Regions from separate parts of the Neobacillus sp. 19 genome, predicted to be linked through region 3. Evidence: a T-box and tRNA genes for the amino acid it is inferred to sense, from the RefSeq annotation. Region 3 holds a T-box; the other regions hold tRNA genes.
What was found. A T-box is a leader RNA that pairs with one kind of tRNA and senses whether it is charged. The one in region 3 lies ahead of ACO1D1_RS18765 (valine--tRNA ligase), so its partner is inferred to be a tRNA-Val.
Positions count from the first base shown of each region.

Region 1 (10,121 bases), on a different contig from region 3:
TATTTGAGTGGTCACCTGGTTTAGTCAATTTAATTCTGAATGCCTTTTTGTTACTTGTCGGTTATAAATTTTTGAATAAGATCACAACGATTTATACGATTATTGCCGTGGTGTTTAATTCGCTTTTTCTTCATCTGACGGAAAGTTGGCGTATTGCTTCGGATGAGGTGATGGTGAATGCTATTTTTGGCGGCGTGATTATAGGGGTTGGGATTGGCCTAATTATTCGAGTTGGCGGTACAACAGCAGGTACGACCATCTTAGCGAGGATTACCCATAAGTTTTTAGGCTGGAGTATTAGCTATGGTTTATTGTTTTTTGATTTACTCGTTGCATTCTCTTCTTATTTTATTATTGGTGCTGAAAAGCTGATGCTGACGATTATTATGCTATATGTCGGTACGAAAGTGATGGAATTTGTGATTGAAGGCTTGAATCCGAAGAAGGCGATTACGATTATTTCTGATCATCCGAATGAGATCGCCCAACAGGTGACAACGTCTATGGACAGAGGGGTAACGGTATACTCGGGTCATGGGTATTATACAAAGACTCCAAAGGAAATTCTTTATATAGTTATTAGTAAGCAGGAAGTTATAAAGTTGAAACGAATTGTTCAATCCACTGATCCGAATGCGTTTATCGCAATACATGATGTTCGTGATGTGTTCGGGGAAGGATTTATTGATATTTCGAAAGCATGACCCTAGGTGTCCACGGATCTCTCCGTGGATCTTTCTTTTTTTATTAGAGCTGCAGTATTATAGAATAAGATTGATAGATTTATTGGAAAGGGATGTTGGAATGAAGTTTTATAAGAAGGTAGTCGTCTTTGCCTTAGCAGGGATGGCGATGCTGCTATGTGGAAAGGTTTCTGTATCTGCTGCGACCGTGTTGGGTCCGGATGTAACCAATTATATTGCTTCCCGAAGTAATACCGTGTCCGTTGGTGTCTACGATGCAAATACAGGTCAAACCTATACATATAATCCGTCACAAACCTATCAGACCCAGTGCCTGTCACGCCTCGAATTTTCTTGTTTCACAACATAGTTCCACGTCGCCCTTAATGGGGAATATCAAAAATTGGAGGATGGCCGCTGATTGAATAAGGTTATCCGCTGATAGAACGGTGAAAAGCGCTGATTGAAACAAGTTATCCGCTGATAGAACTCTGTTATTGGGTGTTGAAGAAGTGAATCATCTTTCATTTATATACATCTAATGTCGTAAGTTTCTGAGAGGGCAGCCATATTTCAAAGTAAAGCGGGGAAAGGTCTTTCCCTGCTTTTCTATTTATCCCTTGCGGAAGATACTCGTGTTGCCTTATTTGTTACTCCTGTCTGATTTATTTTGCTAATTGGCATTTATAAATTACGTACTATGAAGGCTATTCAGGCAGATCAAGGGAAACACGAAAAGATAAGCTGAAAATGAAGCGGCAATTCAACATACAGTCTTATTAATAAAGCTTATAGTTAACAGAAGAGCCAGCCTCGCTGTTTTTATTTTTCAGCAATTTGATAAACTAAATATGAAAGGTGTGATACAAATTGGATTCCATCCATTTTGAAGAAATAACAAGCGAAACATCCTATATCGCTCTTGAAATCATCAATTCAAATCCGGAGTACAACCAGCTAGAGAATGGTAAGGAACGAAGAACACTTGAGGAAGTAAAAGAGGAGTTAGTAAATGGCAAAACAAAGAGCCTTTTTATTAAGCTTGATGATACTTATATCGGTATTATCGACTATTTACCATTGAATGAGAAAGATCAGAGTCCATGGCTTGGGCTGCTGATGATTCATGCGGATTATCAAGGGTTTGGATTTGGAAGGCTGGCCTATATCCTTTTTGAAAATGAGATGGCTGAAAAAAGATGTAAGGTTTTACGGATTGGCGTTCTAAAAGGGAATCAGAAGGCACAAAGGTTCTGGAGTTCAGTTGGTTTTAAATACTTTAAAACAGCTCAATCAAATCGCGCAAATGAAGTGGATTGTTTTGAGAAGAAGTTACATTAGCCTAGTGAATGCCACGCCATCTAAACGGTTGGGAATGTCTAATAGATGGATTCTAATGGGCGATTTCAGCTTTCAAACAGCTCGAAATGTCCTAAGAGATCACTTTTAATAGACCATTCCCACCTTATGTTCTTATTAAGCTTTATGAGGGGAAAACATCTTCTATTCTATGTAATCGTTCCTAACCGAATCGAAACCAAGAGAGAAAGTGTAGAAAGAACAGCGATCATAGCCACAACCCCAATCCAGCCAAAATGACTATAAAATGTACCGCTTGCTGTTCCTCCGATACTTCCACCAAAATAATAGCAAAATAAAAATAATGAGGCTGCTTGAGCCTAAACTTTATTTTTAGGCAACATCTGTTTATAGATCAATGAGGTGAGCCACCCTTAAATTCAAAGCGGAAAACGATTTACAGCTGATTGCTGTAGTATTGGAAAAATTTCTGTTGCAAGTGAACACGAACGGTGTTAAACTGATAAAGTTGCTCTTTAAATGAGTGGATAAGCAAAAATTAGAAAAAAGTTTTTCTTGTTTTTGTGTGCGCGACATGATAATATATAAGAGTTGCTTTTGAAAACGCGATAGTCAATCTGAATTAAATGAAATTGATGGTTGATAGAATTTAAGAAATATGTTAATATAATTTTCGAGCCGCTTTTTACGAGTGACTTTGTTCTTTGAAAACTAAACAAACAAAAACGTCAACAAACAATAAATTATTAGTTTCTTCTATAGAAACTAAGCCAACGTTTTAAATTATGAGCTAATCAACTCAACTTTTTTGGAGAGTTTGATCCTGGCTCAGGACGAACGCTGGCGGCGTGCCTAATACATGCAAGTCGAGCGAATCAATGGGAGCTTGCTCCCGTTGGTTAGCGGCGGACGGGTGAGTAACACGTGGGCAACCTGCCTGTAAGACTGGGATAACTTCGGGAAACCGGAGCTAATACCGGATAATTCTTTTCCTCTCATGAGGAAAAGCTGAAAGTCGGTTTCGGCTGACACTTACAGATGGGCCCGCGGCGCATTAGCTAGTTGGTGAGGTAACGGCTCACCAAGGCGACGATGCGTAGCCGACCTGAGAGGGTGATCGGCCACACTGGGACTGAGACACGGCCCAGACTCCTACGGGAGGCAGCAGTAGGGAATCTTCCACAATGGACGAAAGTCTGATGGAGCAACGCCGCGTGAGCGATGAAGGCCTTCGGGTCGTAAAGCTCTGTTGTTAGGGAAGAACAAGTATCGGAGTAACTGCCGGTACCTTGACGGTACCTAACCAGAAAGCCACGGCTAACTACGTGCCAGCAGCCGCGGTAATACGTAGGTGGCAAGCGTTGTCCGGAATTATTGGGCGTAAAGCGCGCGCAGGCGGTCCTTTAAGTCTGATGTGAAAGCCCACGGCTCAACCGTGGAGGGTCATTGGAAACTGGGGGACTTGAGTGCAGAAGAGGAAAGCGGAATTCCACGTGTAGCGGTGAAATGCGTAGAGATGTGGAGGAACACCAGTGGCGAAGGCGGCTTTCTGGTCTGTAACTGACGCTGAGGCGCGAAAGCGTGGGGAGCAAACAGGATTAGATACCCTGGTAGTCCACGCCGTAAACGATGAGTGCTAAGTGTTAGGGGGTTTCCGCCCCTTAGTGCTGCAGCTAACGCATTAAGCACTCCGCCTGGGGAGTACGGCCGCAAGGCTGAAACTCAAAGGAATTGACGGGGGCCCGCACAAGCGGTGGAGCATGTGGTTTAATTCGAAGCAACGCGAAGAACCTTACCAGGTCTTGACATCCTCTGACACTCCTAGAGATAGGACGTTCCCCTTCGGGGGACAGAGTGACAGGTGGTGCATGGTTGTCGTCAGCTCGTGTCGTGAGATGTTGGGTTAAGTCCCGCAACGAGCGCAACCCTTGATCTTAGTTGCCAGCATTCAGTTGGGCACTCTAAGGTGACTGCCGGTGACAAACCGGAGGAAGGTGGGGATGACGTCAAATCATCATGCCCCTTATGACCTGGGCTACACACGTGCTACAATGGATGGTACAAAGGGCTGCGAGACCGCAAGGTTTAGCCAATCCCATAAAACCATTCTCAGTTCGGATTGCAGGCTGCAACTCGCCTGCATGAAGCCGGAATCGCTAGTAATCGCGGATCAGCATGCCGCGGTGAATACGTTCCCGGGCCTTGTACACACCGCCCGTCACACCACGAGAGTTTGTAACACCCGAAGTCGGTGGGGTAACCGTAAGGAGCCAGCCGCCTAAGGTGGGACAGATGATTGGGGTGAAGTCGTAACAAGGTAGCCGTATCGGAAGGTGCGGCTGGATCACCTCCTTTCTAAGGATAATGCAGTCCTCTCGGACTGATAATAAGGTTGACGTTTCTTGTTTGTTTAGTTTTGAGGGAGCAATTCTCTCAAAGCTTTTTTTAATCGTTCCTTGAAAACTAGATAATCGTAAGAAGAAGCAAAGTAAACATCGAGTAATCGCCATTTTAGTTTTTCTCTCTTATTGAATAAGAGTTATAAACCTTTTTAGGTTAAGTTAGAAAGGGCGCACGGTGAATGCCTTGGCACTAGGAGCCGATGAAGGACGGGACTAACACCGATATGCTTCGGGGAGCTGTAAGTAAGCTTTGATCCGGAGATTTCCGAATGGGGAAACCCACTGTTCGTAATGGAACAGTATCTTTACCTGAATACATAGGGTATAGAAGGCATACCCGGGGAACTGAAACATCTAAGTACCCGGAGGAAGAGAAAGCAAACGCGATTCCCTGAGTAGCGGCGAGCGAAACGGGACATAGCCCAAACCAAGAGGCTTGCCTCTTGGGGTTGTAGGACACTCAACATGGAGTTACAAAGGAACGGGGTAAATGAAGCGACCTGGAAAGGTCAGCCGTAGAAGGTAAAAGCCCTGTAGTTGAAACTTCGTTCCCTCCTGAGTGGATCCTGAGTACGGCCGGACACGTGAAATCCGGTCGGAAGCAGGGAGGACCATCTCCCAAGGCTAAATACTCCCTAGTGACCGATAGTGAACCAGTACCGTGAGGGAAAGGTGAAAAGCACCCCGGAAGGGGAGTGAAATAGTTCCTGAAACCGTGTGCCTACAAGTAGTCAGAGCCCGTTTATGGGTGATGGCGTGCCTTTTGTAGAATGAACCGGCGAGTTACGATCCCATGCAAGGTTAAGTTGAAGAGACGGAGCCGCAGCGAAAGCGAGTCTGAATAGGGCGTTTGAGTATGTGGTCGTAGACCCGAAACCAGGTGATCTACCCATGTCCAGGGTGAAGTCCAGGTAACACTGGATGGAGGCCCGAACCCACGCACGTTGAAAAGTGCGGGGATGAGGTGTGGGTAGCGGAGAAATTCCAATCGAACTTGGAGATAGCTGGTTCTCTCCGAAATAGCTTTAGGGCTAGCCTCACGTTGTTAGAGTCTTGGAGGTAGAGCACTGTTTGGACTAGGGGCCCTCATCGGGTTACCGAATTCAGACAAACTCCGAATGCCAAAGACTTATCCGTGGGAGTCAGACTGCGAGTGATAAGATCCGTAGTCGAAAGGGAAACAGCCCAGACCACCAGCTAAGGTCCCAAAGTATACGTTAAGTGGAAAAGGATGTGGAGTTGCTTAGACAACCAGGATGTTGGCTTAGAAGCAGCCACCATTTAAAGAGTGCGTAATAGCTCACTGGTCGAGTGACTCTGCGCCGAAAATGTACCGGGGCTAAACGTATCACCGAAGCTGTGGATTGACACCGTTGGTGTCAGTGGTAGGAGAGCGTTCTAAGGGCGTTGAAGCTAGACCGTAAGGACTGGTGGAGCGCTTAGAAGTGAGAATGCCGGTATGAGTAGCGAAAGATGAGTGAGAATCTCATCCACCGTATGCCTAAGGTTTCCTGAGGAAGGCTCGTCCGCTCAGGGTTAGTCGGGACCTAAGCCGAGGCCGAAAGGCGTAGGCGATGGACAACAGGTTGATATTCCTGTACCACCTATGAATCGTTTGAGTGATGGGGGGACGCAGGAGGATAGGGTAAGCGCGCTGTTGGATATGCGCGTCTAAGCAGTTAGGCTGGTGAACAGGAAAATCCGTTCACCGTAAAGGCTGAGCTGTGACAGCGAGGGAAATTTAGTACCGAAGTTCCTGATTCCACACTGCCAAGAAAAGCCTCTAGCGAGATTCAAGGTGCCCGTACCGCAAACCGACACAGGTAGGCGAGGAGAGAATCCTAAGGTGAGCGAGAGAACTCTCGTTAAGGAACTCGGCAAAATGACCCCGTAACTTCGGGAGAAGGGGTGCTCTTTAGGGTTCATAGCCCTGAAGAGCCGCAGTGAATAGGCCCAGGCGACTGTTTAGCAAAAACACAGGTCTCTGCGAAGCCGCAAGGCGAAGTATAGGGGCTGACGCCTGCCCGGTGCTGGAAGGTTAAGAGGAGGGGTTAGCGCAAGCGAAGCTCTGAATCGAAGCCCCAGTAAACGGCGGCCGTAACTATAACGGTCCTAAGGTAGCGAAATTCCTTGTCGGGTAAGTTCCGACCCGCACGAAAGGCGTAACGATCTGGGCACTGTCTCAACGAGAGACTCGGTGAAATTATAGTACCTGTGAAGATGCAGGTTACCCGCGACAGGACGGAAAGACCCCGTGGAGCTTTACTGTAGCCTGATATTGAATTTTGGTACAGCTTGTACAGGATAGGTAGGAGCCTGAGAAGCCGGAGCGCTAGCTTCGGTGGAGGCGTCGGTGGGATACTACCCTGGCTGTATTGAAATTCTAACCCGCACCCCTCATCGGGGTGGGAGACAGTGTCAGGTGGGCAGTTTGACTGGGGCGGTCGCCTCCTAAAGAGTAACGGAGGCGCCCAAAGGTTCCCTCAGAATGGTTGGAAATCATTCGTAGAGTGTAAAGGCACAAGGGAGCTTGACTGCGAGACCTACAAGTCGAGCAGGGACGAAAGTCGGGCTTAGTGATCCGGTGGTTCCGCATGGAAGGGCCATCGCTCAACGGATAAAAGCTACCCCGGGGATAACAGGCTTATCTCCCCCAAGAGTCCACATCGACGGGGAGGTTTGGCACCTCGATGTCGGCTCATCGCATCCTGGGGCTGTAGTCGGTCCCAAGGGTTGGGCTGTTCGCCCATTAAAGCGGTACGCGAGCTGGGTTCAGAACGTCGTGAGACAGTTCGGTCCCTATCCGTCGTGGGCGCAGGAAATTTGAGAGGAGCTGTCCTTAGTACGAGAGGACCGGGATGGACGCACCGCTGGTGTACCAGTTGTCTTGCCAAAGGCATCGCTGGGTAGCTATGTGCGGACGGGATAAGTGCTGAAAGCATCTAAGCATGAAGCCCCCCTCAAGATGAGATTTCCCATAGCGTCAAGCTAGTAAGATCCCTGAAAGATGATCAGGTTGATAGGTCAGAGGTGGAAGCGTGGCGACATGTGGAGCTGACTGATACTAATCGATCGAGGACTTAACCATTTTTAATTGGTTGAACTCATTTTTACAAAAAACTTCTTCTGCATTATCTAGTTTTGAGGGAATGAAACCTCAAATAAATAGTCTGGTAACAATGGCGAGAAGGTCACACCCGTTCCCATACCGAACACGGAAGTTAAGCTTCTCAGCGCCGATGGTAGTTGGGGCATGCGCCCCTGTGAGAGTAGGACGTTGCCAGGCTAAGCCCCTAATTGGGGCTATTATTTTGCCTTATTTTATAGTTGGCCCCTTGGTCAAGCGGTTAAGACACCGCCCTTTCACGGCGGTAACACGGGTTCGAATCCCGTAGGGGTCACCATATGGAGGATTAGCTCAGCTGGGAGAGCATCTGCCTTACAAGCAGAGGGTCGGCGGTTCGATCCCGTCATCCTCCACCATAAATAATTATGCCGGTTTAGCTCAATTGGTAGAGCACGACCGAAAATGCTTCTTTGAAAAATCTTCAGCGTACCGACTGAGCTGCTGCTTGAAAAAGCTTTCTGAAGTCGGGACGACGATTACAAAACAAGCGTGTACACATTAATATTTATTCAAAATTATGCCGGTTTAGCTCAATTGGTAGAGCACGACCGAATATGCTTCCTTGAAAAATCTTCAGCGTACCGACGGAGCTGCTGCTTGAATAAGCTTTCTGAAGTCGGGACGACGATAACAAAGCAAGCGTGTACACACCAATGTTTTATCAAAATTATGCCGGTTTAGCTCAATTGGTAGAGCAACTGACTTGTAATCAGTAGGTTGGGGGTTCAAGTCCTCTAGCCGGCACCATAAAAAAATGCGCCCGTAGCTCAATTGGATAGAGCGTCTGACTACGGATCAGAAGGTTATGGGTTCGACTCCTTTCGGGCGCGTTATTATTTTTTTAAAAACGGCGGTGTAGCTCAGCTGGCTAGAGCGTACGGTTCATACCCGTAAGGTCGGGGGTTCGATCCCCTCCGCCGCTACCAAATGATTTTGTGATTTTATATAAAATGGAGGAATACCCAAGTCCGGCTGAAGGGATCGGTCTTGAAAACCGACAGGCGGGTTAAACCGCGCGGGGGTTCGAATCCCTCTTCCTCCGCCATTAAATCACAAAACTTTATTAATTATTATCGCGGGGTGGAGCAGTCTGGTAGCTCGTCGGGCTCATAACCCGAAGGTCGCAGGTTCAAATCCTGTCCCCGCAATATGGTCCGGTAGTTCAGTTGGTTAGAATGCCTGCCTGTCACGCAGGAGGTCGCGGGTTCGAGTCCCGTCCGGACCGCCATTTTTATTCCAGTAGGTATCTACTGTTGAAATATAATTTTTTTGGCTCAGTAGCTCAGTCGGTAGAGCAAAGGACTGAAAATCCTTGTGTCGGCGGTTCGATTCCGTCCTGAGCCATCTTTTTATTTGGAGGGGTAGCGAAGTGGCTAAACGCGGCGGACTGTAAATCCGCTCCCTCAGGGTTCGGCGGTTCGAATCCGTCCCCCTCCACCATCATGGCGGTTGTGGCGAAGTGGTTAACGCATCGGATTGTGGTTCCGACATTCGTGGGTTCGATTCCCATCAGCCGCCCCATTAGTAATAATGAGGCAGCATAGCCAAGTGGTAAGGCAGAGGTCTGCAAAACCTTTATCCCCGGTTCAAATCCGGGTGCTGCCTCCAAATCTTTTCTATGCGGGTGTAGTTTAGTGGTAAAACCTCAGCCTTCCAAGCTGATGTTGTGAGTTCGATTCTCATCACCCGCTCCACCTTTGGGCCTATAGCTCAGCTGGTTAGAGCGCACGCCTGATAAGCGTGAGGTCGATGGTTCAAGTCCATTTAGGCCCATCATCCTAAATATTCTAATTGTTCCGCAGTAGCTCAGTGGTAGAGCAATCGGCTGTTAACCGATCGGTCGTAGGTTCGAATCCTACCTGCGGAGCCATTTTATTTTAGGGAGAAGTACTAAATAGGTTGAAGAGGCACCCCTGCTAAGGGTGTAGGTCGGGTAACCGGCGCGAGGGTCAAATTCTGCCGCCATTCATATAATGCGCCTTTAGCTCAGCTGGATAGAGCATACGCCTTCTAAGCGTACGGTCAGAGGTTCGAATCCTCTAAGGCGCGTATTTTTTACTTTAAGTAACTTAATAGTATCAAAGGTTTAACGACATTAGGGAAAACTAAAGGTATTCTAACTTTAATGAAATTCCTTGATAAAGTCGTTAAGCAAATCAACTTCCAAAACATTATGTTTGGAGGTTTTTTATTTGCAAAAAAAGACTGGGATATTTGATGTTTCCATTAAAGCGGAGTAACGGTGAAAAGCGCTGATTGAAACAGGTTATCCGCTGATAGAACGGTGAAAAGCGCTGATTGAAACAGGTTATCCGCCGATAGAACGGTGAAAAGCGCTGATTGAATCGGGTTATCCGCCGATAGAACGGTGAAAAGCGCTGATTGAAACAGGTTATCCGCTGATAGAACGGTGAAAAGCGCTGATTGAAACAGGTTATCCGCTGATAGAACGGTGAAAAGCGCTGATTGAAACAAGTTATCCGCTAATAGAACGGTGATAAGCACCGGTGGATCCTGTATCTCATTCGAGAGTTACTAGAGCTTTTTCACCATTGAACTCCCCAAATCAGATTAGGGATAGAAATAGAT
Region 1 covers NZ_JBMPZU010000062.1:33,912-44,032, forward strand. Annotated here, with positions in the region: gene ACO1D1_RS20470 (YitT family protein) at 1-704, shown strand, start outside; gene ACO1D1_RS20475 (hypothetical protein) at 805-1,053, shown strand; gene ACO1D1_RS20480 (GNAT family N-acetyltransferase) at 1,554-2,024, shown strand; rRNA gene ACO1D1_RS20485 (16S ribosomal RNA) at 2,809-4,358, shown strand; rRNA gene ACO1D1_RS20490 (23S ribosomal RNA) at 4,558-7,493, shown strand; rRNA gene rrf (5S ribosomal RNA) at 7,575-7,691, shown strand; tRNA gene ACO1D1_RS20500 (tRNA-Glu) at 7,735-7,809, shown strand; tRNA gene ACO1D1_RS20505 (tRNA-Val) at 7,813-7,888, shown strand; tRNA gene ACO1D1_RS20510 (tRNA-Thr) at 8,204-8,279, shown strand; tRNA gene ACO1D1_RS20515 (tRNA-Arg) at 8,289-8,362, shown strand; tRNA gene ACO1D1_RS20520 (tRNA-Met) at 8,382-8,458, shown strand; tRNA gene ACO1D1_RS20525 (tRNA-Ser) at 8,485-8,577, shown strand; tRNA gene ACO1D1_RS20530 (tRNA-Met) at 8,607-8,680, shown strand; tRNA gene ACO1D1_RS20535 (tRNA-Asp) at 8,684-8,760, shown strand; tRNA gene ACO1D1_RS20540 (tRNA-Phe) at 8,804-8,876, shown strand; tRNA gene ACO1D1_RS20545 (tRNA-Tyr) at 8,888-8,972, shown strand; tRNA gene ACO1D1_RS20550 (tRNA-His) at 8,978-9,053, shown strand; tRNA gene ACO1D1_RS20555 (tRNA-Cys) at 9,067-9,140, shown strand; tRNA gene ACO1D1_RS20560 (tRNA-Gly) at 9,153-9,226, shown strand; tRNA gene ACO1D1_RS20565 (tRNA-Ile) at 9,232-9,305, shown strand; tRNA gene ACO1D1_RS20570 (tRNA-Asn) at 9,328-9,402, shown strand; tRNA gene ACO1D1_RS20575 (tRNA-Arg) at 9,508-9,581, shown strand; gene ACO1D1_RS20580 (hypothetical protein) at 9,759-10,007, opposite strand.
Region 1: it encodes a tRNA-Val, which carries the amino acid that the T-box ahead of ACO1D1_RS18765 (valine--tRNA ligase) is inferred to sense. The anticodon was not compared.

Region 2 (10,121 bases), on a different contig from region 3:
AGCACTCCGCCTGGGGAGTACGGCCGCAAGGCTGAAACTCAAAGGAATTGACGGGGGCCCGCACAAGCGGTGGAGCATGTGGTTTAATTCGAAGCAACGCGAAGAACCTTACCAGGTCTTGACATCCTCTGACACTCCTAGAGATAGGACGTTCCCCTTCGGGGGACAGAGTGACAGGTGGTGCATGGTTGTCGTCAGCTCGTGTCGTGAGATGTTGGGTTAAGTCCCGCAACGAGCGCAACCCTTGATCTTAGTTGCCAGCATTCAGTTGGGCACTCTAAGGTGACTGCCGGTGACAAACCGGAGGAAGGTGGGGATGACGTCAAATCATCATGCCCCTTATGACCTGGGCTACACACGTGCTACAATGGATGGTACAAAGGGCTGCGAGACCGCAAGGTTTAGCCAATCCCATAAAACCATTCTCAGTTCGGATTGCAGGCTGCAACTCGCCTGCATGAAGCCGGAATCGCTAGTAATCGCGGATCAGCATGCCGCGGTGAATACGTTCCCGGGCCTTGTACACACCGCCCGTCACACCACGAGAGTTTGTAACACCCGAAGTCGGTGGGGTAACCTTTATGGAGCCAGCCGCCTAAGGTGGGACAGATGATTGGGGTGAAGTCGTAACAAGGTAGCCGTATCGGAAGGTGCGGCTGGATCACCTCCTTTCTAAGGATAATGCAGTCCTTTCGGACTCATAATAAGGTTGACGTTTCTTGTTTGTTTAGTTTTGAGGGAGCAATTCTCTCAAGACTTTTTCGTTCCTTGAAAACTAGATAATCGTAAGAAGAAGCAAAGTAAACATCGAGTAATCGCCATTTTAGTTTTTCTCTCTTATTGAATAAGAGTTATAAACCTTTTTAGGTTAAGTTAGAAAGGGCGCACGGTGAATGCCTTGGCACTAGGAGCCGATGAAGGACGGGACTAACACCGATATGCTTCGGGGAGCTGTAAGTAAGCTTTGATCCGGAGATTTCCGAATGGGGAAACCCACTGTTCGTAATGGAACAGTATCTTTACCTGAATACATAGGGTATAGAAGGCATACCCGGGGAACTGAAACATCTAAGTACCCGGAGGAAGAGAAAGCAAACGCGATTCCCTGAGTAGCGGCGAGCGAAACGGGACATAGCCCAAACCAAGAGGCTTGCCTCTTGGGGTTGTAGGACACTCAACATGGAGTTACAAAGGAACGGGGTAAATGAAGCGACCTGGAAAGGTCAGCCAGAGAAGGTAAAAGCCCTGTAGTTGAAACTTCGTTCCCTCCTGAGTGGATCCTGAGTACGGCCGGACACGTGAAATCCGGTCGGAAGCAGGGAGGACCATCTCCCAAGGCTAAATACTCCCTAGTGACCGATAGTGAACCAGTACCGTGAGGGAAAGGTGAAAAGCACCCCGGAAGGGGAGTGAAATAGTTCCTGAAACCGTGTGCCTACAAGTAGTCAGAGCCCGTTTATGGGTGATGGCGTGCCTTTTGTAGAATGAACCGGCGAGTTACGATCCCATGCAAGGTTAAGTTGAAGAGACGGAGCCGCAGCGAAAGCGAGTCTGAATAGGGCGTTTGAGTATGTGGTCGTAGACCCGAAACCAGGTGATCTACCCATGTCCAGGGTGAAGTCCAGGTAACACTGGATGGAGGCCCGAACCCACGCACGTTGAAAAGTGCGGGGATGAGGTGTGGGTAGCGGAGAAATTCCAATCGAACTTGGAGATAGCTGGTTCTCTCCGAAATAGCTTTAGGGCTAGCCTCACGTTGTTAGAGTCTTGGAGGTAGAGCACTGTTTGGACTAGGGGCCCTCATCGGGTTACCGAATTCAGACAAACTCCGAATGCCAAAGACTTATCCGTGGGAGTCAGACTGCGAGTGATAAGATCCGTAGTCGAAAGGGAAACAGCCCAGACCACCAGCTAAGGTCCCAAAGTATACGTTAAGTGGAAAAGGATGTGGAGTTGCTTAGACAACCAGGATGTTGGCTTAGAAGCAGCCACCATTTAAAGAGTGCGTAATAGCTCACTGGTCGAGTGACTCTGCGCCGAAAATGTACCGGGGCTAAACGTATCACCGAAGCTGTGGATTGACACCATTAGGTGTCAGTGGTAGGAGAGCGTTCTAAGGGCGTTGAAGCTAGACCGTAAGGACTGGTGGAGCGCTTAGAAGTGAGAATGCCGGTATGAGTAGCGAAAGATGAGTGAGAATCTCATCCACCGTATGCCTAAGGTTTCCTGAGGAAGGCTCGTCCGCTCAGGGTTAGTCGGGACCTAAGCCGAGGCCGAAAGGCGTAGGCGATGGACAACAGGTTGATATTCCTGTACCACCTATGAATCGTTTGAGTGATGGGGGGACGCAGGAGGATAGGGTAAGCGCGCTGTTGGATATGCGCGTCTAAGCAGTTAGGCTGGTGAATAGGAAAATCCGTTCTCCGCGTATGCTGAGCTGTGACAGCGAGGGAAATTTAGTACCGAAGTTCCTGATTCCACACTGCCAAGAAAAGCCTCTAGCGAGATTCAAGGTGCCCGTACCGCAAACCGACACAGGTAGGCGAGGAGAGAATCCTAAGGTGAGCGAGAGAACTCTCGTTAAGGAACTCGGCAAAATGACCCCGTAACTTCGGGAGAAGGGGTGCTCTTTAGGGTTCATAGCCCTGAAGAGCCGCAGTGAATAGGCCCAGGCGACTGTTTAGCAAAAACACAGGTCTCTGCGAAGCCGCAAGGCGAAGTATAGGGGCTGACGCCTGCCCGGTGCTGGAAGGTTAAGAGGAGGGGTTAGCGCAAGCGAAGCTCTGAATCGAAGCCCCAGTAAACGGCGGCCGTAACTATAACGGTCCTAAGGTAGCGAAATTCCTTGTCGGGTAAGTTCCGACCCGCACGAAAGGCGTAACGATCTGGGCACTGTCTCAACGAGAGACTCGGTGAAATTATAGTACCTGTGAAGATGCAGGTTACCCGCGACAGGACGGAAAGACCCCGTGGAGCTTTACTGTAGCCTGATATTGAATTTTGGTACAGCTTGTACAGGATAGGTAGGAGCCTGAGAAGCCGGAGCGCTAGCTTCGGTGGAGGCGTCGGTGGGATACTACCCTGGCTGTATTGAAATTCTAACCCGCACCCCTCATCGGGGTGGGAGACAGTGTCAGGTGGGCAGTTTGACTGGGGCGGTCGCCTCCTAAAGAGTAACGGAGGCGCCCAAAGGTTCCCTCAGAATGGTTGGAAATCATTCGTAGAGTGTAAAGGCACAAGGGAGCTTGACTGCGAGACCTACAAGTCGAGCAGGGACGAAAGTCGGGCTTAGTGATCCGGTGGTTCCGCATGGAAGGGCCATCGCTCAACGGATAAAAGCTACCCCGGGGATAACAGGCTTATCTCCCCCAAGAGTCCACATCGACGGGGAGGTTTGGCACCTCGATGTCGGCTCATCGCATCCTGGGGCTGTAGTCGGTCCCAAGGGTTGGGCTGTTCGCCCATTAAAGCGGTACGCGAGCTGGGTTCAGAACGTCGTGAGACAGTTCGGTCCCTATCCGTCGTGGGCGCAGGAAATTTGAGAGGAGCTGTCCTTAGTACGAGAGGACCGGGATGGACGCACCGCTGGTGTACCAGTTGTCTTGCCAAAGGCATCGCTGGGTAGCTATGTGCGGACGGGATAAGTGCTGAAAGCATCTAAGCATGAAGCCCCCCTCAAGATGAGATTTCCCATAGCGTCAAGCTAGTAAGATCCCTGAAAGATGATCAGGTTGATAGGTCAGAGGTGGAAGCGTGGCGACATGTGGAGCTGACTGATACTAATCGATCGAGGACTTAACCATTTTTAAGTGGTTGAACTCGTTTTTACAAAAACTTCTTCTGCATTATCTAGTTTTGAGGGAATGAAAAATTTCTCTTGCAAAAAGTAAAATAGACATTATAATAAATAGTGTCTAAAAAAATAGTCTGGTAACAATGGCGAGAAGGTCACACCCGTTCCCATACCGAACACGGAAGTTAAGCTTCTCAGCGCCGATGGTAGTTGGGACATGCGTCCCTGTGAGAGTAGGACGTTGCCAGGCTATATACTATCGTTCCGCAGTAGCTCAGTGGTAGAGCTATCGGCTGTTAACCGATCGGTCGTAGGTTCGAGTCCTACCTGCGGAGCCATTTTTATGCAGCTAAGAATATCAGCTATGCTTCCATAGCTCAGTAGGTAGAGCACTTCCATGGTAAGGAAGAGGTCAGCGGTTCGAGCCCGCTTGGAAGCTTACCTATTTTAATAACATTCGGCCCCTTGGTCAAGCGGTTAAGACACCGCCCTTTCACGGCGGTAACACGGGTTCGAATCCCGTAGGGGTCACCATTTTGGAGGATTAGCTCAGCTGGGAGAGCATCTGCCTTACAAGCAGAGGGTCGGCGGTTCGATCCCGTCATCCTCCACCATAATATCTTTATGTTAACACTATATTTTTTAAACCATATGCCGGGGTAGCTCAATTGGTAGAGCAACTGACTTGTAATCAGTAGGTTGGGGGTTCAAGTCCTCTCGCCGGCACCTTTTTTAAATTGAATATGGAGGGGTAGCGAAGTGGCTAAACGCGGCGGACTGTAAATCCGCTCCCTCCGGGTTCGGCGGTTCGAATCCGTCCCCCTCCACCATTCATATTTTTAAAAATAATGGACATACTAGATTTAATTACTTCTTATTGGGCTATAGCCAAGCGGTAAGGCATCGCACTTTGACTGCGACATGCGTTGGTTCAAATCCAGCTAGCCCAGCCATGAGCCATTAGCTCAGTTGGTAGAGCATCTGACTTTTAATCAGAGGGTCGAAGGTTCGAGTCCTTCATGGCTCATAACTTATAGGTAAAAGCCCAGACGAATTTTTTCTTTTGGGTTTTTATCTGTGAATATGCGGAAGTAGTTCAGTGGTAGAACACCACCTTGCCAAGGTGGGGGTCGCGGGTTCGAATCCCGTCTTCCGCTCCAATTGAATACGGGGCCTTAGCTCAGCTGGGAGAGCGCCTGCTTTGCACGCAGGAGGTCAGCGGTTCGATCCCGCTAGGCTCCACCATCACACTACATATTTCGCTTTAAATCAGGTTGCTGATTTAAGGCTTTTTTTATTTTTATATGTCTATTTTTCGAGCAAAAGGGTTCCAATGGCTCATATTGGGGCCCGTTCCAGCAAAAAGATAAAGCAAAGGGGTTCCAATAGCCAGTATTGGAGCCCGTTCCAGCAAAAAAATAAAGCGAAAGGGTTCCAATAGACCGTATTGGAACCCTTTCTGCCTAAATCTTCGCACAAAAGTATTCCAGCAGCCCTTATGATTCAGAGCCTGCTTTTTTGATATTCTCCGCATATATATACACCATTTTGTCGAGTTGAGTCATTCCTATGAAAGCGGTTAAAATAGTACCTATAAAGAGCTAGGGGGAATGCGAGAGATGAGCAGAAAACTTTCGATAATTGGGATGCCGATGGATTTAGGGCAAATGCGCCGCGGGGTTGATATGGGGCCGAGTGCCATCCGTTATGCAGGGATTAATGAACGACTAACACCTCTTTTTGATGAAATTCATGATTTAGGAGACATACCAATCGGGAGACCCGAAGTAGTTGTAGACGAAGAATCCAACTTGAGAAATTTAGATTTAGTGGCTGAAAAAACCTCCATGCTTGCTGAAAAGGTGGATGAAGCCGTGCAATCAGGTGCATTTCCACTGGTCCTTGGTGGTGACCATAGCATTGCAATCGGGACATTAGCCGGCGTTTCCAAACACTTCAAGAACCTTGGCGTGATTTGGTACGATGCCCACGGTGATTTGAATACAGCGGAGACAAGTCCGTCTGGAAACATCCATGGGATGCCCTTAGCAGCCAGCATTGGATTAGGGCACAAGAAATTAACGGAAATTGGCGGATACGCTCCAAAGGTTAAACCTGAGAATGTAGTAATCATTGGTGCCAGATCACTTGATGAAGGGGAAAGAATCTTAATTAAAGAAACAGGAATAAAGGTTTATACGATGCACGAAATTGACCGGATGGGAATGGCGAAGGTTATGGAAGAAACGATTGCCTACCTTAAGGAAAGAACTGATGGTGTTCATCTCTCTCTTGATTTAGATGGTTTGGATCCAAGTGAATGTCCTGGTGTGGGTACACCGGTCATGGGCGGCATCAGCTACCGTGAAAGCCATCTGGCAATGGAAATGCTGGAAGAAGCAAAGATTATTACTTCAGCGGAATTTGTGGAAGTAAACCCAATATTAGATGAAAAAAATAAAACAGCCTCTGTTGCTGTCGGGTTAATGGGTTCATTATTCGGTGAAAAACTTTTATAAAGAAGGTTCTGTTATAGTTTATTGTTGATTTTTTACCACTGTTGATTGGAGCGGAAGCCGCGAGACTCCTGCGGGAACAGCGGGACAGGAGAGACCCCACAGGCGCTTTAGCGCCGAGGAGGCTCACCGCCCGCCCCGCGGAAAGCGAAGCGGATGTAGCGGAAATCAACAGCCACGTTTAACAGAGCCATAAAGAAAAAGGCAGCTGCGAACCGAACCATTGCAGCTGCCTATCTTTTATGTAGTAATTGATTTAATAAATGATCCAGTCTCTTACTTGTTTCGATTACCTGATGATTGCTTAATGAAGTTTCTGATGCTAATTGAACCATTTTGTCTCGGCAATTTTCAATTTCCTTCATTAAATCGCGAAATTCCGCACTCATACATGCCGTCACATCCCTATTTTTTAACCTGCGATTGCGGGGAGATTCCCACAAATTGAAGTATTACCCTATTATTTGTATTTCCCCTAGGAAAAACTTTAAACTTATTTTACCCCCCTTTAGTAAATTTTTGTTAAAATTATAGGGATTAAGAAGTTTTTCGTGGAAAACGAAACTTTTTCGCTAGCGATTCGTATTATCGTATAGCAGCATTGGAGCTGAGGAAACTTAATGGAAGCTATTGTAAAAAAGAGAATAAAGCAAGTCATCAAAGGTGATCAGGATGCCTATGGTGAAATCGTTGAAATATATAAAAATAGTGTTTATCAGCTATGTTTTAGAATGCTCGGAAATCGCCACGAAGCAGAGGACATGGCGCAGGAGGCATTTATCCGTGCGTATGTGAATATCCGCTCGTTTAACCAGGATTTGAAATTTTCCACATGGCTTTTTCGGATTGCCACCAATCTTTGTATTGATCGAATGCGAAAAAAGAAACCCGATCATTATTTAGATGCAGAGGTAGCTGGAACAGAAGGATTAACCATGTATTCACAGGTTCCTTCCAACACACCGCTTCCGGAGTCGGAGGTAGAGAGTTTAGAACTGCATGAGACGGTGCAGAAGGAAATTTTAAAGCTGCCGGAAAAATACCGGTCTCCCATTGTATTAAAATACATTGAAGAGATGTCCTTAAATGAAATAAGTGAAATTCTTGACTTGCCTCTCGGAACTGTAAAAACAAGAATTCACCGCGGCCGTGAAGCATTAAGACAACAATTACGATATGTGTGATAGAGGTGAAACCAAATATGTGTCCAGAACAGATCATCGAACTAATGCACGAATACCTAGACGAAGAAATTGAGCCTGAAAAGGAACGAATTTTACGGGAACACCTCCAAAGCTGTAAAGAATGTGAAGAGATTTTTAATGAATTAAAAAAGACGATTGCCTTTGTCGAAAGTCTATCACATATGCAGGCTCCCGCAGATTTTACAGCCAATGTATTGGCGCGACTGCCGAAAGAAAAGAAAAAAGTTTCGATGCAGCGCTGGTTAAGAAATCATCCAATGCTAGCAGCTGCCTCTGTTTTCATAATATTAATGGTGGGAAGTTTGTTTTCCACCTGGAGTCAAGACCGTGAATTTTCTGTATCAAAGCAAGAGAATTTAGTCGTCAAAAATAATACTGTCATTGTTCCCAAGGGGGAAACGGTCAAAGGGGATGTGGTCGTTCGCAATGGGAAATTGAAAATAGAAGGTGAAGTCCAAGGGGATGTAACAGTCATTAATGGGGAAAAGTACCTTGCCTCAGCCGGTCACGTCACAGGACAAATTGAAGAAGTAAATGAAGTCTTTGACTGGATTTGGTATCATATGAAAAAGACAGCGCAAGAGGTCATTGATATCTTTGACCAGCCGGAAACCCAATAAAAACAAATCACTCGCACTAGAGTGATTTGTTTTTTTAACCAGTAACATATAATAGGGGTAAGGTGTACGTTTCACTTTATGGTATAATAAATTGGTTCACTATACGTTTTAAGAAAGTTACGGAGGAAGAACAATGCAGTTTGCTGATTTTACTGTATGGAAGTATCTAGCTAGTATTGTTGATATTGTCCTCGTATGGTATGTCATTTACAAGCTGATCAATGTGATAAGAGGAACGAAGGCTGTTCAGTTATTAAAAGGAATTCTCGTTATTCTTCTTGTCAGAGTGGTCGGTGAGTGGCTTGGTTTAACGACATTAAGCTGGATGATGCAACAGGCCATAAATTGGGGATTTCTTGCCGTTATCATTATCTTTCAGCCTGAACTTAGAAGGGCCCTTGAGCAATTAGGAAGAGGGCGATTTTTTTCCAGCAGCAGAACACAGGATGATGATAATCAGGAAAAAACAGTCGAAGCCATTTTAAAAGCGACCGATTATATGGCAAAGCGACGAATCGGAGCATTAATCTCAATTGAACGAGAAACGGGCATGAGTGATTACATAGAAACTGGAATCCAATTAAACTCCAATATTTCATTGGAATTGCTCATAAATATTTTTATACCTAATACACCACTACATGATGGTGCAGTTATTATTCAAAGAAATAATGTTTCAGCAGCAGCCTGCTATCTTCCTTTATCCGAAAGCCCGTTTATTTCAAAGGAACTGGGTACTAGACATCGGGCTGCATTAGGAATCAGTGAAGTCACCGATAGTGTAACAGTCGTCGTATCGGAAGAGACAGGTAATATTTCACTGACCAAAAATGGTGAACTCCACCGCGATCTAAAGTTAGAGGAATTAAAAGCGCTCCTTACGAGTGAAATGGTGATTCAAAACAAAACGAAACAAGCTTCTTCAGCTCGTTGGAACTGGAGGGGGAAAAGCAATGGATAAACTGATGGATAACCCTTGGTTCTTAAAAGTTCTGGCCTTGTTATTGGCAGTCCTGTTATATTCTTCTGTGCCCAATACAGGGAAAAAATTATCAGATGTGAATGTCCCTGGCGAAAAAGCCACAGAAACCATTCAGGATATACCTGTAAAGGTTTATTATGATACAGAAAATTTAGTCGTATCCGGTATTCCCAACACGGTTGATATTACTATCAAAGGGCCTCTCACCCATGTCCAGTCTGCTAAAGCTTCAAAGAACTTTGAAGTGTATGTCGATTTGACCGATGCAAAGATAGGAAAACAGAAGGTAAACCTTAAGGTGAGGAATTTATCTGATAAATTGAAGGCGACGTTGAAACCGGCTAGTGTAAATGTCACGATCCAAGAAAAGATAACGAAGGAATTTAAAGTCGATGCCGAATTTAACTCTAGCCAAATTGAAGAAGGTTATTCAGCAGGACAACCTGTTGTTGAGCCAAGTAAAGTAAAAATTACCGGTGCTAAAGATGTAATTGACCGAATTACCTATGTGAAGGCGACGATTGAGGAAAAGGGTAAACTGAAAGCTTCCATTACGAAAGAAGCACGGATACAAGTACTAGACAAGGAATTAAACAAGCTGAATGTTGTCGTGGAGCCGGAGACAGTCAAAATGACGATCCCCATTAAGAGTAATACGAAAACGGTTCCCATCAATATTGTCAAAAAAGGCACACCTCCACCGGGTGTTACGATTGAATCGATCGATATTGATGAAAAAGAAGCGACGATTACAGGGAATGACGATGTTCTGAAAAACACAGAAAATGTAAGAGTGGAAGTGGATCTTAGTAAAATTTCTGAAAACACCACTCTAACCTTACCTGTCATCATCTCAAATGGGGTCTCGAAGGTGTCTCCGCAAACGGTAAAAGCAACCATAGTGGTCAAAAAACAAGAAGAGACAACCGTCTCTGGTGTACCAGTGAAAATCCAAGGGTTAACTGACACCCTTAAGGCAGAGTTGAATGACCCCGCGAGCCAAAC
Region 2 covers NZ_JBMPZU010000099.1:286-10,406, forward strand. Annotated here, with positions in the region: partial or broken rRNA gene ACO1D1_RS26325 (16S ribosomal RNA) at 1-672, shown strand, start outside; rRNA gene ACO1D1_RS26330 (23S ribosomal RNA) at 867-3,803, shown strand; rRNA gene rrf (5S ribosomal RNA) at 3,927-4,043, shown strand; tRNA gene ACO1D1_RS26340 (tRNA-Asn) at 4,057-4,131, shown strand; tRNA gene ACO1D1_RS26345 (tRNA-Thr) at 4,160-4,232, shown strand; tRNA gene ACO1D1_RS26350 (tRNA-Glu) at 4,253-4,327, shown strand; tRNA gene ACO1D1_RS26355 (tRNA-Val) at 4,332-4,407, shown strand; tRNA gene ACO1D1_RS26360 (tRNA-Thr) at 4,447-4,519, shown strand; tRNA gene ACO1D1_RS26365 (tRNA-Tyr) at 4,539-4,623, shown strand; tRNA gene ACO1D1_RS26370 (tRNA-Gln) at 4,672-4,746, shown strand; tRNA gene ACO1D1_RS26375 (tRNA-Lys) at 4,748-4,820, shown strand; tRNA gene ACO1D1_RS26380 (tRNA-Gly) at 4,879-4,953, shown strand; tRNA gene ACO1D1_RS26385 (tRNA-Ala) at 4,963-5,038, shown strand; gene rocF (arginase) at 5,413-6,312, shown strand; gene ACO1D1_RS26395 (aspartyl-phosphate phosphatase Spo0E family protein) at 6,543-6,698, opposite strand; gene sigW (RNA polymerase sigma factor SigW) at 6,930-7,493, shown strand; gene rsiW (anti-sigma-W factor RsiW) at 7,511-8,134, shown strand; gene cdaA (diadenylate cyclase CdaA) at 8,268-9,095, shown strand; gene ACO1D1_RS26415 (CdaR family protein) at 9,088-10,121, shown strand, end outside.
Region 2: it encodes a tRNA-Val, which carries the amino acid that the T-box ahead of ACO1D1_RS18765 (valine--tRNA ligase) is inferred to sense. The anticodon was not compared.

Region 3 (10,121 bases):
CGCGAAAGGATGAAAGTACCGGCCAAACTAAATTAAAGGTTTGCATCGTACAAAAGGGTGATACAGTTGATAGTCTGGCAGACCGGTATGATGTATCGGTCCAAAATCTTCTCCGTGTCAACAATTTGGAACTGAATCAAGATGTTTTCGAGGGGCAGGTCTTATATATTCCCGGTTCACTAGCGAAAAAATAATCAAGAACCAAAAGGATGAGCGGGTTTTTTTAACCTGCTCAGCTTCTTTTAAAAGAACACCCCTCTGCTTGGAAAGCGAGTTGAAATCACATGAGTGACTCGAATCGACTAGAATCCATTACACCTATTTTACAAAATTATCTTGTCGAGCCCTATTTTATTGAGGATTACGGCATTGTTCAAAAGATTTATTCAAACAAAGGAACCTTTGCTTTGAAAAAAATCCCGCCCACTATTGGGACGGATTTCATCCGCCATGTTCACCTGCTTTATCAAAAAGGCTTTAACCGAATCGTGCCGATTTATCCGACCATGGATGGCAGGTATGCCGTCTTACATGAGAATAACCTATACTATCTCATGCCATGGATGCCTAACGACCAAAAGGAAGACCGGGAGCAAAAAAGCCATCAGCTTTTTCGGGAGTTAGCAAGGCTCCATACGCTGTCTGCCAAAGAAATCACAGTCAGCAAAGAAGAACGAACGGAACATTACGAAAAGACGATTCAACAGCTCGAAAAACATCAGGAATTCCTTGATGGCTTTATCGATCAATGTGAGAAAAAGACCTATATGTCACCATTCCAATTATTATATTGCTTATACTATAATGAAATAAGCCAGGCACTGCGATTTTCAAAAACAAAATTTGAAGAATGGTACGAGAACACAAAAGAAAATGACAAGGCCCGCATGGTGATTACTCACGGGAAATTGTCATCAGAGCATTTTCTTTACGATGACCGGGGGTATGGTTTTTTCATCAATTTTGAAAACGCCCGTTACGGTTCTCCGATCCATGATCTTCTGCCGTACCTATCGAGAGCCTTAAATACCAATCCCAAACGGAATGATTCGACGCTCGACTGGGTTTATCATTATTTTAAGTATTTTCCGTTTAAAGAGGATGAAAAATTATTATTTTACAGCTATTTAGCCTTGCCAATCCCGATTATGCAAGTCGCTGAAAGCTATTACCGTAAGCAGCCGCCGAGAGATGAAATGAAATTTGTCCGCCAGCTTCAGCATCGGTATTGGCATTTGAAAAACTCCGAATATGTCGTGATGCGAATGTCAGAAATCGAAAACCAGCAAAAGCAGGCAAAAGAAGGAGCCCAGCCGCAGTAGATGTCTGCAACTTGGGCTCCTTAAATAATGTCAAAGTAAATAGAAATGGCGATGAAGATAAAGCATGTTAACAATAAAACATCAAAGACAGTCGGCAGAAAAATCGTTCGAATGAACTGAAAAATAACAAACGGAACAATTAATTGTCCGCAAAATCTGCGAAACGTTCGAAACCAGGGACGGTGTTTGTATTTATGAAAATTATTTCTCCCCACTGAAACCCCCCCTAATGAAATAACTATTTATCTATATATATTAATAAATACCCAGTTTGTTTCCGGAAATCAGACATATCGTATAAAATATAAAAATTTTGGCCATCCTGATTGACGTCTATCCCCTTTTTTGGGTAGTATAACAATATAATAAATAATCATAAGCAAAGACAGGGAAGAGTACGATGCGCTCCTGCTTCAAGAGAGGGAAATCACTAGCTGAAAGATTTCCTAAGAGGAACATCCGAAGGTCGCCCAAGAGCTTCTTCTGCGAAAAGGCTTATATGCCCCATTAGTGGAGGACGGATCAAATCCGTTATCTAAGTTAAGCGCCAATCATTTTTTTGATTGGAAAAAAGGTGGTACCGCGAAGCAAACTCCATTCGTCCTTTTATGACGAATGGGGTTTTTTGTATTTTGAAGGAGGAATTTGGAAATGGAAACAAAGGAATTAACGATGCCGACTAAATACGATCCGCAATCGATTGAGAAAGGGCGTTATGACTGGTGGTTACAAGGCAAGTTTTTCGAGGCGAAAGATGACGAAGGGAAGCAGCCCTATACAATCGTTATCCCGCCGCCAAATGTTACCGGGAAACTACATCTAGGTCATGCCTGGGATACAACTTTACAAGATATTCTTACTCGAATGAAACGGATGCAAGGCTATGATGTACTTTGGTTACCGGGAATGGACCACGCCGGAATTGCCACACAGGCAAAGGTGGAAGAAAAACTTCGCAGCGAAGGGAAAAGCCGCTATGATTTAGGCCGGGAAAAATTCGTTGAGGAAACATGGAAATGGAAGGAAGAATATGCCGGCCACATCCGGCAGCAATGGGCAAAGCTAGGCCTGGGACTCGACTACAGCCGCGAGCGTTTCACCCTTGATGAAGGCTTATCAGATGCTGTTAAAGAAGTATTCGTAACCCTTTATAAAAAAGGCCTGATTTACCGTGGTGAATATATCATTAACTGGGATCCATCCACAAAAACAGCATTGTCCGACATCGAAGTAATTTATAAGGATGTTCAAGGCGCGTTTTATCATATGAGATACCCATTAGCAGACGGTTCAGGTCACATTGAAATTGCGACCACTCGTCCAGAAACGATGCTTGGGGATACGGCTATTGCGGTTCATCCGGAAGACGACCGTTACAAGCACCTAATCGGGAAAACGGTTATTCTGCCAATCGTGGGGCGTGAGATTCCAATCGTCGGCGATGATTATGTGGATATGGAATTTGGTTCAGGGGTAGTTAAAATTACACCGGCACATGACCCGAACGACTTTGAAGTAGGAAACCGACACAATTTAGAGCGTGTTCTAGTTATGAATGAAGACGGCTCGATGAATGTAAAGGCCGGAAAATACAATGGTTTAGACCGTTTTGAATGCCGCAAGCAAATCGTCAAAGACCTTCAAGAATTAGGTGTTCTGATCAAAATTGAAGATCATCTTCATTCCGTTGGTCACTCTGAACGCAGCGGTGCTGTGGTTGAACCTTACCTTTCCACTCAATGGTTTGTCAAAATGCAGCCGCTAGCGGATGAAGCGATTGCCTTGCAAAACAAAGAAAATAAAGTAAACTTTGTTCCTGATCGTTTCGAAAAAACATACTTGCGCTGGATGGAGAATATCCGTGATTGGTGTATTTCACGTCAGCTTTGGTGGGGACACCGCATTCCTGCTTGGTATCACAAGGAAACGGGTGAAGTATATGTTGGGCTTGAGGCACCAGCAGATGAAGAGAATTGGAACCAAGATAATGACGTATTGGATACATGGTTCAGCTCAGCGCTATGGCCGTTCTCAACAATGGGCTGGCCTAATAAAGAAGCAGCGGATTTTAAACGCTACTTCCCTACCGATGCACTTGTAACCGGCTATGACATTATCTTCTTCTGGGTATCGCGAATGATTTTCCAAAGCATCGAGTTTACCGGCGACCGTCCGTTTAATGATGTTCTGATTCATGGTCTTGTTCGTGATGAACAAGGACGTAAGATGAGTAAATCACTTGGCAACGGTGTGGATCCAATGGATGTTATTGAAAAATACGGTGCCGATGCCTTGAGATATTTCCTATCTACAGGAAGTTCGCCAGGTCAGGATTTACGTTTTAGTTTTGAAAAGGTTGAGTCCACTTGGAACTTCGCCAATAAAATTTGGAATGCCTCCCGCTTTGCCTTAATGAATATGGATGGTTTAACATATGAAGAAATTGATTTCAGCGGCGAAAAATCGGTTGCCGACAAGTGGATCTTAACCCGCTTAAATGAAACCATTGAACATGTAACAAGACTCTCTGAGCGTTATGAATTCGGTGAAGTAGGCCGTGCGCTATACAACTTTATCTGGGATGATTTCTGTGACTGGTATATTGAAATGGCTAAGCTGCCATTATATGGGGAAGACGAAGCCGCGAAGAAAACGACCCGTTCGATTCTTGCCTATGTATTAGACAACACGATGCGCTTATTGCATCCATTTATGCCGTTCATTACCGAGGAAATTTGGCAGAACCTTCCGCATGCTGGAGAATCGATTACAACTGCAGCATGGCCAGTGGTGAAACCAGAGCTTTCCGATGAGCAGGCAGCCCATGAAATGAAGCTGCTTATGGAAATGATACGTTCTGTCCGGAATATTCGGGCTGAAGTGAACACGCCAATGAGCAAGAAAATCAAAATGCTCGTGAAGGCAAAGGATGAAACGGTTCTAAAAGCCATCGAGAATAACCGCAGCTATATTGAACGCTTCTGTAATCCGGAAGAATTGCAAATGGGTGTTGACATCGAGGCACCTGAAAAAGCAATGACTGCCGTAGTAACAGGCTTAGAAATCATCCTGCCGCTTGAAGGCTTGATCAATATCGATGAAGAAATTGCCCGCCTTGAAAAAGAATATGATAAATTAAATAAAGAAGTTGAAAGAGTTCAAAAGAAATTAAGCAATGAAGGCTTTATGAAAAAGGCACCTGAAAGTGTCGTTGCCGAAGAACGTGCTAAAGAAAAGGATTATCTTGAAAAAAGAGGGATCGTGGAGGCACGTATTAAAGAATTAAGAGGATAATGAGTAAGGTGAGGCGAATTCAACATAGAATTCGTCTCATCTTTATGAAAAACATTCAAAATGGCGTTCGAACGAACTAGTTTTGTGTGTAAATGAGATTTATCAGCGAATTTTTATAGTTTATCAGCGAATTCACACGGTTTATCAGCGAATTTTCTACTTTTATCAGCGAATCATAAAATGATATAGATAGGGGTGCAGCAAATTGTTTACGACATATAATGAAGCCCTAGACTGGATCCATGGAAGACTACGACTGGGGATTAAGCCTGGTTTGAAACGTATGGAATGGATGATGGACAAGCTTGGGTCTCCGGAAGACATTATCAAGGCTGTCCATATTGGCGGGACTAATGGTAAAGGTTCAACCGTCACTTTTTTGCGTGCGATTCTCCAGACGGGTGGCTATACAGTTGGTACATTTACCTCACCATATATTGAACAATTTAACGAAAGAATTAGTGTCAATGGCAAACCGATTACCGATGAGGAACTTGTACAGCTGGCAAACGTCATTCGTCCACTGGCAGATGAACTAGAGATGACAGAGCTTGGCGGACCGACCGAATTCGAGGTCATTACTGCGATGGCGTTCTATTATTTTGCCAAGATAAAAAAGGTAGATATGGTTATTTTTGAAGTTGGGCTGGGAGGGCGATTTGATTCCACCAATATCATTCAACCACTAGCATCAATTATTACCAACATCGGCCTTGACCACACGAATATCCTCGGAAACACGTATGAGGAAATTGCCTTTGAAAAAGCCGGAATTATTAAAGATGGCACACCTGTTTTTACAGCGGTCAAACAATCAGGTGCGCTAAGGGTGATTGAAGAGCAGGCTGAAAAAAAATCAGCACCAATCATTAGAATCAATCAGGAGTTTTCGATTAGTGACCACGAATCATTAACAAGAGGAGAACAATTCACATTGTCAGCCCCGCTGCAAACTCTCAAGGATCTCGAGATTAGCATGATGGGCCAGCATCAAACGGAAAATGCGGCACTAGCCATCCTGACTGTTCAATATTTAAATGGGAAGGGCCTTTTCACCGTCACGGAGCAAGGAATCCGAAGCGGATTAATGCAGGCGTATTGGCCTGGAAGATTTGAAGTTCTTTCAGAAAGACCGCTCGTCATCATTGACGGTGCCCATAATGAAGAAGGCATAACCACGCTCGTCCATGAACTTTCTACCCGCTTCAATGACCGGAATATCCATATTGTATTTGCGGCATTAACAGATAAAAAGCTGGATGAAATGATTGGCAAGCTTGATCATGTTGCTAATCAAATTTCTTTTGTCAGCTTTGATTTTCCACGTGCTGAGAAAGCGGAACAATTGCTCAACCTTAGTCAATCGTCCAACAAACTGGCAGTCGATCATTGGCAATCCTATCTTTTAGAAGAAATGAAAACGTTGGGAGACAAGGATTTGTTAGTAGTGACGGGTTCACTCTATTTTATTTCGGAAGCAAAACCATATTTATGTAAATATCTGAAAAATGTAACGATTTCCTTATGACAAGTTCTATTTTAAATGGTAAAATAATGTTATCTTGAATTAAAAACATTGGTCGGGGAAGGTGGATAAGATGGATGTAAAACCAGGAATGAAAATCGCCATATTTCTGGTATGGCTGCTGATGGTTCCATCAGGATTGTGGTACACCTATAACACTTATCCCCCTAATATCTCTGGGCAGTGGATAGATTTATTGGCTTTTCTCCTATTAACATCAATCGTGGCATCCATGCCGATTGTGATTAATAATATGTTTATTTTTTTAATCCAGTGGGTAGCTCTTGCTACCTTTTTGCGCTTTGGATTATTTGTCGAAATTATATTTGCCCAAATTGCTGTCGTCGTTTTGCTGCTCAAGTTAAGGATTCTCCGAAAGGCTGAATTATTCCGGCTGCCGCTAAATTTAAATATGTTTTTTTTAGTTTCCTTTATCAGCGGGATCCTCTATTATGCCCTTGGAGGGCAGACAGGCCCAAGCCTAGCAAACGACACCCGCTCACTATGGCTTGCCGTTTTGTATGTCATCGTTTATTATTTGTTAAACCAAATCATTATTTCCTGCAATCTTTATTTTATTTATAGAGTGAAAGAATCCTATTTTGGCAAAGATCTTTTCGTGGAGACGATTACAACATTAATCACAATGCCAATTGGCTTAGTATTGTATATTCTATATAATCAGGTAGGGTTGTTGGCTCTCCTGTTTGTGGGGATTCCATTCGTTAGTCTGTCAATTGTCTTCAATCTCTATTATTCTAGTGAAAAAATTAACGAATATTTACAAAAGGCAACGGAAATTGGTCATCAACTGGCAGAGCAGCTGCATGTAAATGCCGTTCTAGACTTGTTTATTCAAAAGCTCAGTGAGATGCTTCCGGTTGACTATGCTTATATACTTGAGGCTAAAGGCGATGATCTTACATTAATTCGCCGGATCGAGTCGGGGACAGTTATGCCAAACGAAGTCCTTTCTTTGAAAAAAAATGAGGGGATTAGCGGGATGGTTTGGTCGAAACAAAAAGCCTTCTTATTTGCCTCTAGGAAAGAATGGCAGCAGTTTGATACCAACACGATTCCAAATGATGTGGAAAGTATTTTAGGGGTGCCAATTGTAAGAAGTAATAAATTAATCGGGGTATTACTGCTTGCCTCTAAGAAAAAACGCGCATATGAAAAATCGCAACTAATGATTATTGATATACTTTGCTCCCATTTTGCTGTTGCAATTGAAAACGCAAACAATTTTGAACAAACCAAAAGGCAGAGTGAACGCTGTGCCTTAACTGGCCTTTATAATTATCGCTATTTTGAAAATTTGTTAACCGAAGAATTTGAGAAACTGACTCGTTTCCATCGGCAAATGCTCTCATTAGTCATCTTGGATATTGACCACTTTAAACAAATTAATGACAGGTATGGCCATCAGAGCGGAAACGAAATCCTCCGTGAACTCGCCGACAGGCTGCGTAAGCTTGTCGGAGACCGTGGGACAGTAGCACGCTATGGCGGTGAAGAATTTGTCGTACTCTTACCAGACCTGTCTAAAGAAGAGGCCTACAAAATGGCCGAGCAAATCAGACAAATGATTTCCAATTGGCCATTTACCTTGCAACAAACCATGGATCTGGACAAACCGCAGCAAAAGGTCATGATCACTGCATCGATTGGAATAGCGACTGCCCCAGAAGATGCGGAGGATTCGTTGGCATTGATCAGGCACGCAGACAGGGCGCTTTATGTTGGGGCGAAACGCGCTGGGAGAAATCGGGTTGCGGAGTATTCGTCGTGTTAACTAAAATTAATAAGAGGTGAGAAGCAAAATTTGTTTTAAAAATTGCTTCTTACCTCTTATTTACTCTTAGGAGTCTCTAATATTCATAATTAACATTATTATGAACTTTATCCGACCACTCAAGATTAACTGAAGGAGGGATTCCACACGCCTTGGCCCAGTCGCTATCTGACATACTACCTTTCACTACCAATATGCCCCCTTTATAATGCACCTTTTGGGCACTGAAACTTCCTTTTACACACATCTTTGAGCCGGAATAAAGAAATAATTGCTTAGTTATTGTAGCATTACCTTTTACATATACTGTGGACTGAGTAAGTGATAACTGACCTAATACAGTAAGATTCCCCATTGCTTCTATAGCTACCTTATTGGCATTCTGAACATTTCCCCCGATGGTTATGCTTTTATCAGAATGAATATTCATTAATGTCATATTATTAGCGTTTGCTGGTGTATCGAATGTTAAATCACCGACAGAAAAAATTGTTTTGGTACTGGTATTATTTAGTTTATCAGTAAAAGATTTCGTTGGACTTGAAACGGATATTGATCCGCAAGCCCCAATCGAGCTGGGGTCTTTACAATAATTAGGGAATTTTGGATCATTGGGTTTTGGTTCAAGAATGCTATTAAAAGTTGGTGCTATATAATCTGAACCACTGGAATTATTTAATCCACTAATTATCGGTGCAAAGTTCATTTCCGTACTAAGAGTTGTTGTTTTCCCATTTTCATTTCCTACCACTTTAAGTAGAATTTTATTTTCTTTTGTGTCTTCAAAATAATTTATTTCAGAAATTGAATAGGAAGAATTGGGTTTTCCATCAATAATAACTTTAGATTTTTCAGATGCAATTCCAAGCTTAATAGCTTCTTTCATTTTGGAAACACCAAGCTTTACGTATTCATCATTGGATTTTAGAGACCCTTTCAACCGATCATCAGCAATTTGTTTTTTTACTTCATCATTTATTGTTGCTATTTTTGCCGCATAAACATTTTGAACAGCTACCTGATAATAGGTTATTCCCATTTCAGCTAAGGCAACTGACTGTGAACTTTTTTCAACCACTTGGTTTTGTTTCGCACTGCTAAAGGCCTGGCCCATAAAGGAAAGCATAATAATCATAAATATTACAATAATTAGTAATACAGTCGGCAGTGCATAGCCCTCTTCTTTTTGAATATTAAACATTAAATACCACCATCCTTTAATCGATAGAGAATTGTATCAACTTCTACTTTATTCTTAGGATCCTTTTTTTCGTAGATGGTTACTGTTAAGTTTAAATCTTCAATGTCAGGTTCTACTTCACCGTCTATTGAATGGTCAAATGAAATACAAAAGTCAGGATAATTAAATTCCACGGTTTGGGTGGTGTCATCTTGCTTAGTAATCGAAACCGTGATTTTACAGGTGGAGGAACTGATTTCATACAATTTCGAAGTCTGATGAATTTTCTTTAAATTTGTAATTAAAAGGTTAGCTTCTTGTTGCATTGTATTTTTTGTAACGGACTTTTCCGAAAATTTCATGCCTTGAAAAAATACATTCCAAATAATGATGCCGATCAAGGAGAGAATGGCTAATGTAACTAATAATTCTATTAGTGTTATACCCTTTTGGTTTTGATGCAATAAAACCATCTCCTTTCTAAGAGATAATGTATCCGTTTGTTTCACTTATAATGTTTTTCCGTTTATTTAATAGTTCAATCTGAATTAGACGTGTTTTGATAGGAGTAGATACGAGATCAGAATTAATTTTTATTTTAATATTTACATCATAGCTTCCTTTCACCGTTTTAAAATAATAGAATGTTGAATCTGTTTTATAATAACCAGGAATAACACTGACTGTTCCCTTTTTGAGATTATCGGTGACATTCGGTGAATTTTGCCACTCAATTAGAATTTCCTTTGCTGTATTGATAGCTTGGGTCTTATCAATATTTTCATTATTCATAAATCCCATTTGTGGGAAAAAGCGCATAAAAGATAAAAAAATAATCGATAACAACACTATTGATATTAGTACTTCTATTAAGGTTACTCCTTTTTCATTTCTGGTATTTTCCATATAACCATCCCTTCTAGGGTGTAATTTGATATTATTAAAGATAATAAGTAGTTAAAATATCTTAAACATAATTCTAGGATTTATGACCCATAAATATTT
Region 3 covers NZ_JBMPZU010000058.1:197,134-207,254, reverse strand. Annotated here, with positions in the region: gene ACO1D1_RS18780 (LysM peptidoglycan-binding domain-containing protein) at 1-194, shown strand, start outside; gene ysxE (spore coat protein YsxE) at 285-1,322, shown strand; gene ACO1D1_RS18770 (hypothetical protein) at 1,343-1,537, opposite strand; T-box leader at 1,696-1,931, shown strand; gene ACO1D1_RS18765 (valine--tRNA ligase) at 1,974-4,616, shown strand; gene ACO1D1_RS18760 (bifunctional folylpolyglutamate synthase/dihydrofolate synthase) at 4,822-6,144, shown strand; gene ACO1D1_RS18755 (sensor domain-containing diguanylate cyclase) at 6,215-7,936, shown strand; gene ACO1D1_RS18750 (hypothetical protein) at 8,013-9,137, opposite strand; gene ACO1D1_RS18745 (type II secretion system protein) at 9,137-9,580, opposite strand; gene ACO1D1_RS18740 (type IV pilus modification PilV family protein) at 9,597-10,022, opposite strand.